Stieleria varia: one gene and its partner. The protein of the gene in region 1 binds, or shares a complex with, the protein of each later gene. Links are inferred from orthologs where the notes say so. Each region holds a gene or a part of one and is shown on either strand. Other genes may lie near its edges. The genes, in order: Pla52nx_RS16715 and uvrB.

Evidence for each region.
Region 2: the proteins of Pla52nx_RS16715 (region 1) and uvrB are in contact, whole or in part, in a crystal structure (PDB 7EGT), measured with the Thermus thermophilus proteins. The link is inferred for Stieleria varia from one-to-one orthologs. Residues at the interface, in WP_096412145.1 of Thermus thermophilus: His654, Arg656, Phe657, Gln666, Asp668, Glu669, Lys680, Arg681, Leu682, Ser683, Lys685, Tyr686, Ala687; in WP_096411307.1 of Thermus thermophilus: Glu23, Leu25, Arg26, Asp27, Gly28, Glu29, Arg30, Phe31, Arg55, Glu326, Asp327, Phe328, Glu379, Ser382, Gln383, His398, Gly400, Arg401.

Annotation. Positions count from the first base shown.
Region 1 is NZ_CP151726.1:4,971,420-4,974,823, forward strand. Bases 155-3,236 are described here. They hold Pla52nx_RS16715 (ATP-dependent helicase), read left to right. Parts: upstream 155-554; coding sequence 555-2,918; downstream 2,919-3,236. Other genes in these bases: Pla52nx_RS16710 (cysteine hydrolase family protein), read left to right, coding at 155-460; Pla52nx_RS16720 (hypothetical protein), read left to right, coding at 3,066-3,236. Also shown: more of Pla52nx_RS16710, read left to right, coding at 1-154; more of Pla52nx_RS16720, read left to right, coding at 3,237-3,404. UniProt on the Escherichia coli protein: A helicase with DNA-dependent ATPase activity. Unwinds DNA duplexes with 3'-5' polarity. Translocates on single-stranded DNA with 3'-5' polarity. Initiates unwinding more efficiently from a nicked substrate than double-stranded DNA.
Region 2 is NZ_CP151726.1:7,855,830-7,859,091, forward strand. What follows is about bases 274-3,213. They hold uvrB (excinuclease ABC subunit UvrB), read right to left. Parts: upstream 2,840-3,213; coding sequence 707-2,839; downstream 274-706. Other genes in these bases: Pla52nx_RS26420 (hypothetical protein), read left to right, coding at 274-601; Pla52nx_RS26430 (ComEA family DNA-binding protein), read right to left, coding at 2,968-3,213. In the rest of the region: more of Pla52nx_RS26420, read left to right, coding at 1-273; more of Pla52nx_RS26430, read right to left, coding at 3,214-3,262. UniProt on the Escherichia coli protein: The UvrABC repair system catalyzes the recognition and processing of DNA lesions. A damage recognition complex composed of 2 UvrA and 2 UvrB subunits scans DNA for abnormalities.

The DNA of each region.
Region 1 (3,404 bases):
AAGCATTCTTTCTGTGATGGACACTGCATCCGCCGCCGGTGTACCGACAGCGGTGATTCGACATCATCAGGCCGACCCTGAATCACCGATCTTTCGTCTTCACTCAGACATGTGGCAGTTGCACGACGAAGTGGAAAAGCGACCGCGTGATGTCTTGATCGACAAGCAGTTCCCTGGTTCGTTCACCGGCACCGGTCTCAGCGATTGGCTCCAGGAAGTAGGAGCGGACACCATCAGCATCGTGGGCTACATGACGCACATGTGTTGCGACACGACGGCCCGGCAAGCGTTTCATCGTGGACTGAAAGTCGAATTCTTGAGCGACGCGACAGGAACGTTGACGGTTGAAAACGAAGCTGGCAAAGCGACCGCAGAGCAATTGCAAGAGTCGATCTTGGTGGCCCAGCAAATGTTCATTAGCGAAGTCCTGCCGTCTGCAGCATGGAAAGAAAGACTGTAGAGCGGGGCAAGACGTTAGCGGAAAATGCGTTAGAATAATGCCAACTGGTTTCACTCAGGACCAGGAACTCACGAAGGCAGGAAAATAGGGACGCATGGCTGGTTTACTTGATCAATTGACTCAGCCCCAGCGTGACGCCGTCACGCATGTCGATGGCCCCTTGCTGATCTTGGCCGGCCCCGGCAGCGGAAAGACGCGAGTCGTCACGCATCGCATTGCTCATTTGCTGGAACAAGGCATCCCGGCTTGGCAGATCGCGGCGTTGACTTTCACCAACAAAGCCGCCGAAGAGATGGGGCATCGGGTGAACGCTTTGGCACCAGGAGCCAAAGTCTGGATGGGGACGTTTCACCGGTTCTGTGCTCAATTGCTGAGACGTCACGCCGCCTTGGTGGGACTTGCCGAGAACTATTCCATCTACGACACGTCCGATAGCAAGCAGGCGATGAAGCATGCCATCGCCGCCGCAGGAGTCTCGCTCACGCACGCGTCGCCGGAAAAGATTGCCTCCTCGATCAGCCGTTCCAAGAATCGTCTCGTCACACCGGAGATGCTGCAAGGCCAGTCGCTCGGGCCGGTAGAGGCGATCGCGGCGAAGGTCTACCCGGTCTATCAGCAACACTTGCTGACTGCCAATGCGGTCGACTTTGACGATCTGTTGTTCCATGTCGCAAACCTGTTGCGATACAACCCGGAACTACGCAGCGACTTGGACGCAAAATTCAGATACATCTTGGTGGACGAATACCAAGACACGAATTTGGCCCAGTATGCAATCGTTCGCGCACTCTCGATCGACCACCCAAATTTGGCGGTCACCGGCGATCCTGACCAGTCGATCTACGGCTGGCGAGGCGCGGACATCAAGAATATTCTTGACTTTGAAAAGGACTACCCGTCGGTCACCACGGTACGGCTTGAGCAAAACTATCGCAGCACTCCCAACATTCTGCGTGTCGCCGATCAACTGATCCGCCACAACCGCCGACGCAAACAAAAGAATCTGTTCACGGACAATCCGGAAGGCCAGCCGGTTGTCTTGCGGATCTTTGAAAGTGGATTTGACGAAGCCGACGGGATTGCGGATGACATCGTTAACGCGATCGCTCGTGGCGACGCGACGGCAAACGACTTTGCGATTTTCTGTCGTATCAACGCGATGACGCGATCGTTGGAGCACGCACTGCGAAATCGCGGCGTGCCCTATCAAATCATCAACGGTGTGGAGTTCTATCAACGCAAAGAAATCAAGGACTTGTTGGCTTACCTGCATTTGATCAACAACCCGTGTCACGACGTCGCGTTGGCTCGCGTTATTAACACTCCGACGCGTGGCATCGGCGCAAAGTCGATCGAGCATTTGCGGAGTTTTGCCGAACTCAATCGTATCCCGATGCTGGAAGCCGCTCGTCGTGCCAGCGAGATTCGCGAACTCGCCAAACGATCGGCCACGATGATTGCCAAGTTCGTCAGTTTGTACGATCGTTTGGCCACCAAAGCGACCGCGCCGCTGGAAGAGATCCTGCGTTTTCTGGTGACCGAATCGGGCTACGCAACCTATTTGGAAAACTCGGCCAACGATCAAGACGAAAACAGCCCGTTGGCCAACGTCGATGAGTTGATCACCGCAGCGGTCGAATTTGATCGACGACATCCCGACGACGGATCGCTCGACGCTTTCTTAGAACAGGTGGCGTTGGTCAGCGATACCGATGCATTCGAAGAATCCAGTGAGCGAGTGACGATGATGACGCTGCACGCTTCAAAAGGACTGGAGTTTCCACGTGTGTTCTTGATCGGCGTGGAAGACGACATGTTGCCGCACGCGCGCAGCAAAGAAGACGAGTCTCAAGTGGAAGAAGAACGCCGTCTGTTGTTCGTCGGAATCACACGCGCGAAAGAGTTCTTGCAGCTGAGTTGTTGCAAACGCCGTTCGATTCGCGGCGATTTTCGCCCTGTGATTCCCAGTCCGTTCTTGAACGAATTGCCACTGCAAGAGATTGAGCGGATCGAAACAAAGGTCGCGCGTGATTGGTTCAACGAAGATTTTGACCAAAGCTATCCCGATTCTTGGGACCTACCCGAAATCGATGTGGAGCAGTCCACAGCACCTCTGAGCGTCGCGATCGAGCCGGACGAATTCAATCAGGACGTTCCCTCCGTCGAGCTGACAGACGACTCAACCGATACTGGCGGAACGTCATCGGTGCAAGAAAAGGGTAAGAAACGATTAATCTCAGCACTCGGTTCACTGAAAACCGCGTCGGATTTGTTGACGGAGACGCCGACACCGTTGACTGCGTATCGGGAAGGCGCTCAAGTGCGGCATCAACAGTATGGCGAAGGAACGATTGTGTCGGTGACCGGACGGGGCCCCAAGCGTACGGCGACGATTCGCTTCGATGACGGCGATCACAATTTCCGACTCGCGTTCGCGAAGTTGGAACTTGTTCAATGATTTAAAAGTTGACGGACAACGGACATCATTTTAGTCCGTATTGGAAGTCGACAGACATTCAGTGAGCTAGGGTTACGGTAGCCGGGGGAACCTTGTCCAATCGTCCCATAACGCACGCTCGATCCGTCTACGGACAGGTCGGCTCCAGTGGCTATGTTCGTCAACCCAAACTCATTCGTCGCCTCCAACAGCTACGCGATCGCTTTTCGTTCGCCGGCCGTTCGAAGCACCGGCGCATCATCTAATGCGAAGGCGTTGGGCAGTGTGTCCCTTGAGTTGGCCAAACTTCGCAATCAGCTCTTTGAAATTCGACAAGCACTCGCCAATCTTGCCGAGCCACTGAATCTGTCACGTGGTGCGCAACGAGACAGAAACGTTGACGTTGCAGCGACGGCTCAGTCCAACGCAGCACTGGCGTTGGGGCTAAGGGTCGCAACGGCAGCAACCCTGGCGTCGTCAGACGATGCCGCCAGATCCACTGACGAT
Region 2 (3,262 bases), 2.9 Mb from region 1 along the record:
GGGACCGCAACGACAACTGGAAATCAATGGTGTCCCGGTCGCCATGCTGACCGACTCGCGATTGTGCTCCAACGCGGATGACCCCGCATCACCCATCTTTCAGAATCAGTTCGGATTTCCAATCTCGCCGGATTCGATTCAATTGGGAACATCAGAGGCAGTGCCATCGAGCGCAGAAGGGTACTTTGCGTCCGCAACATTTCACGCGTTTCTCTTTGAGTATGGTGGAACGGGAACACTCGTTACCGATCCGGCAACGACTCCGCAGATCAGTATCGAGCGTGCGTCGTTTCGTGATGAAGGAACGCGTGTTCGCTACGAAGCCCGTGGTTTCGCCACCACCGCGCACTCGGCTGCCGGGACGGCACAGGACATCGAACTGTTTCGCCTCGATCTCAATCCCGCAACCGGTCAACTCGAGCCCATGCTCATCGATTCGGCCGACCTGGACGATGTGGAAACCGGTTTCGTCCGTTGGCGAGCGGAGGCACGCGGCAATAAACCGGGTGGCTTTCGAAGCGGAGCCCCACTGTTCCTGATGGTACGCAACAACAACGGTAATGCGACGGAGCAGACCGAACCGGATATCCGTGAGGAGTGATGGAATGTCGGCCCAGAGTGACCGACGTACGATTCGATCGACCACCGGCGAGACCAACAACACCGGCGCGACCAACAACACCGGCGAGGCCAACGTCGTCGGACGCTATCCACGTTTGGGACGAGGGATCTTGGCCCGGCCACTCGGCTTGATCCCCTTGCGTCCTTTGCGTTGCCGGCCCGTCGCGTTGGACGGTTTGGAGTCGATCTCGATTTCCGAAAGCGGCTTGCCGATGTTTTCCTTGAACTGCAACACTCGGTCACGCAATTGCGCGGCGCGTTCGAACTCCAGTCCTTCGGCAGCGGCCAGCATTTCTTGCTCCAGCTTTTCGACCAACTCGATCGTGATGTAAACCGCATCGGAGTTTTCGGCCGCTTGTGCTTCCGTGCGTTTTCGCTTTGCCGCATCGGCTTCGATTCCTGAGCGGATGGACTTGCGGATGGTCTCGGGCGTGATGCCGTGCTCTTCGTTGTACTTCATCTGAATCGCGCGGCGGCGTTCGGTTTCGTCGATCGCCATTCGCATCGAGTCGGTGACCTTGTCCGCGTACAGGATCACTTTGGAATTCGCATTCCGTGCCGCACGTCCGATCGTTTGGATCAAGCTTGTTTCGCTACGCAAGAAGCCTTCTTTATCGGCGTCCAGGATCGCCACCAAAGAAACCTCTGGCAAATCGAGCCCTTCCCGGAGCAAGTTCACGCCGACGAGGCAGTCGAAGTGACCCGCCCGCAGTTCTTGCAGCAGATCGACGCGCTCGAACGCGTTGAGTTCGCTGTGCAACCAACGGCAGCGTACGTTCTGTTCCTGAAAATACGTTGACAGGTCTTCCGCCAACCGTTTGGTCAGTGCCGTGACCAACACACGTTCGTCTTTCGCAGCCCGGATGCGGATCTCCTCCAGCAGATGGTTGACCTGACCACGCGCCGAGACGACGTCCACCTCGGGGTCCAGCAGCCCGGTGGGACGAATGATCTGTTCGACGACCTCGCCTCCGGTGCGTTCCAACTCGTAGTTACTCGGCGTGGCGCTGACGAAACAGATTTGCCCGGTGCGTTGCTCCCATTCCTCGAATTTGAGCGGACGATTGTCCAACGCACTGGGCAATCGAAAACCGTGATTGACCAAGGTTTCTTTGCGACTTCGGTCACCCGCGTACATGGCACGAACCTGCGGCACGGTGACGTGGGACTCATCGACAAAGGTGATGAAATCCTTGGGAAAGAATTCGTAGAGCGTGTCGGGCGAGGCACCCGGTGGCTTTCCAGCAAGCGGTCGCGAGTAGTTTTCAATGCCGGGGCAATGGCCGACTTCGGCAAGCATCTCCAGATCAAAGCGAGTCCGCGCGGACAATCGCTGCGCCTCCAACAGCTTGCCTTGTTTTTGAAATTCCTCCAGTTGCATTTTCAATTCTTCTTGGATCACAGCGATCGCGCGTCGGATCCGATCTTCGGGCATCACAAAGTGTTTGGCCGGGTAAATAAAGAACTGCTTGACCGTGCGGATCGTTTCTCCCGAAACGGGCTTGATGATCGACAACTGCTCGATCTCTTCGCCCCACATCTCGATGCGATAGGCAAACTCCTCGTAGCTGGGCCAGATCTCGATGCTATCGCCACGCACGCGAAACTTGCCGCGTTCGAATTGAATGTCGTTGCGTTGATAGAGGACATCGACCAGTTTCATCAACAGATGATCACGCCGCACGATATCGCCGACCGTCAATCCGACCACGAGTTGCTTGTAATCGTTGGGTGACCCCAGGCCGTAGATGCTGCTGACCGATGCGACGATGACAACGTCCCGCCGACTGACCAGTGAACTGGTGGTCGCCAATCTCAAACGATCGATCTCTTCGTTGATCGACGAATCTTTTTCGATGTAGACGTCACGCTGGGGGATGTAGGCCTCTGGCTGATAGTAGTCGTAGTAGCTAACGAAGTAGTGCACGGCGTTCTCGGGAAAGAACTCTTTGAACTCACCATACAGCTGTGCCGCCAATGTTTTGTTGTGGCTAAGGATCAGCGCCGGGCGACGCAGATTGGCAATCACGTTGGCCATCGTGAATGTCTTGCCGGTTCCGGTGGCACCGAGCAAAACTTGCGCCTCAGCCCCCGACTGAAACCCTTTCGTCAACGCCTCGATTGCGCTGGGTTGATCCCCGGCGGGCGGAAAGGGTTGATTGAGGTGAAAATCTGCCGGTGGCAGACTTTTTTCGGGCAGCGTTAGTTCGTCGCTCATCGCGTCTGGCTCAAAGGTCAAAATCGGGTGCGTTCTGGCTGGCTAGTGATGCACTAGAAAGACTGTAGTGATTCCCCATCGTCCTGGAAACGACAGAAACATCGGCGTCAGCCCCGAATCAGACTTCATCAGGGAACGGAGACCGTGCAATACGGCCGAATGCCCTCCAAAGTTTTTTCACCGATTCCGTGAACTCGGGTGAGATCCTCCAGAGACTCAAACGGCCCGTTTTGCTGTCTTTCCTCAACAATCCGCTTGGCCAAAACGGGACCGACCCGCGGCATCAATGCCCACTGACGCTCTGGAGCGGCATTGATGTCGATCAGCAGAATCGCTGCGTCATCGCCGCTGGGTTTCTGCGGAATCGCAAGGTCAGGTTCGCGTGGCAAATCACTGGAACAAAGAGTGAATGCAACCAGCCCG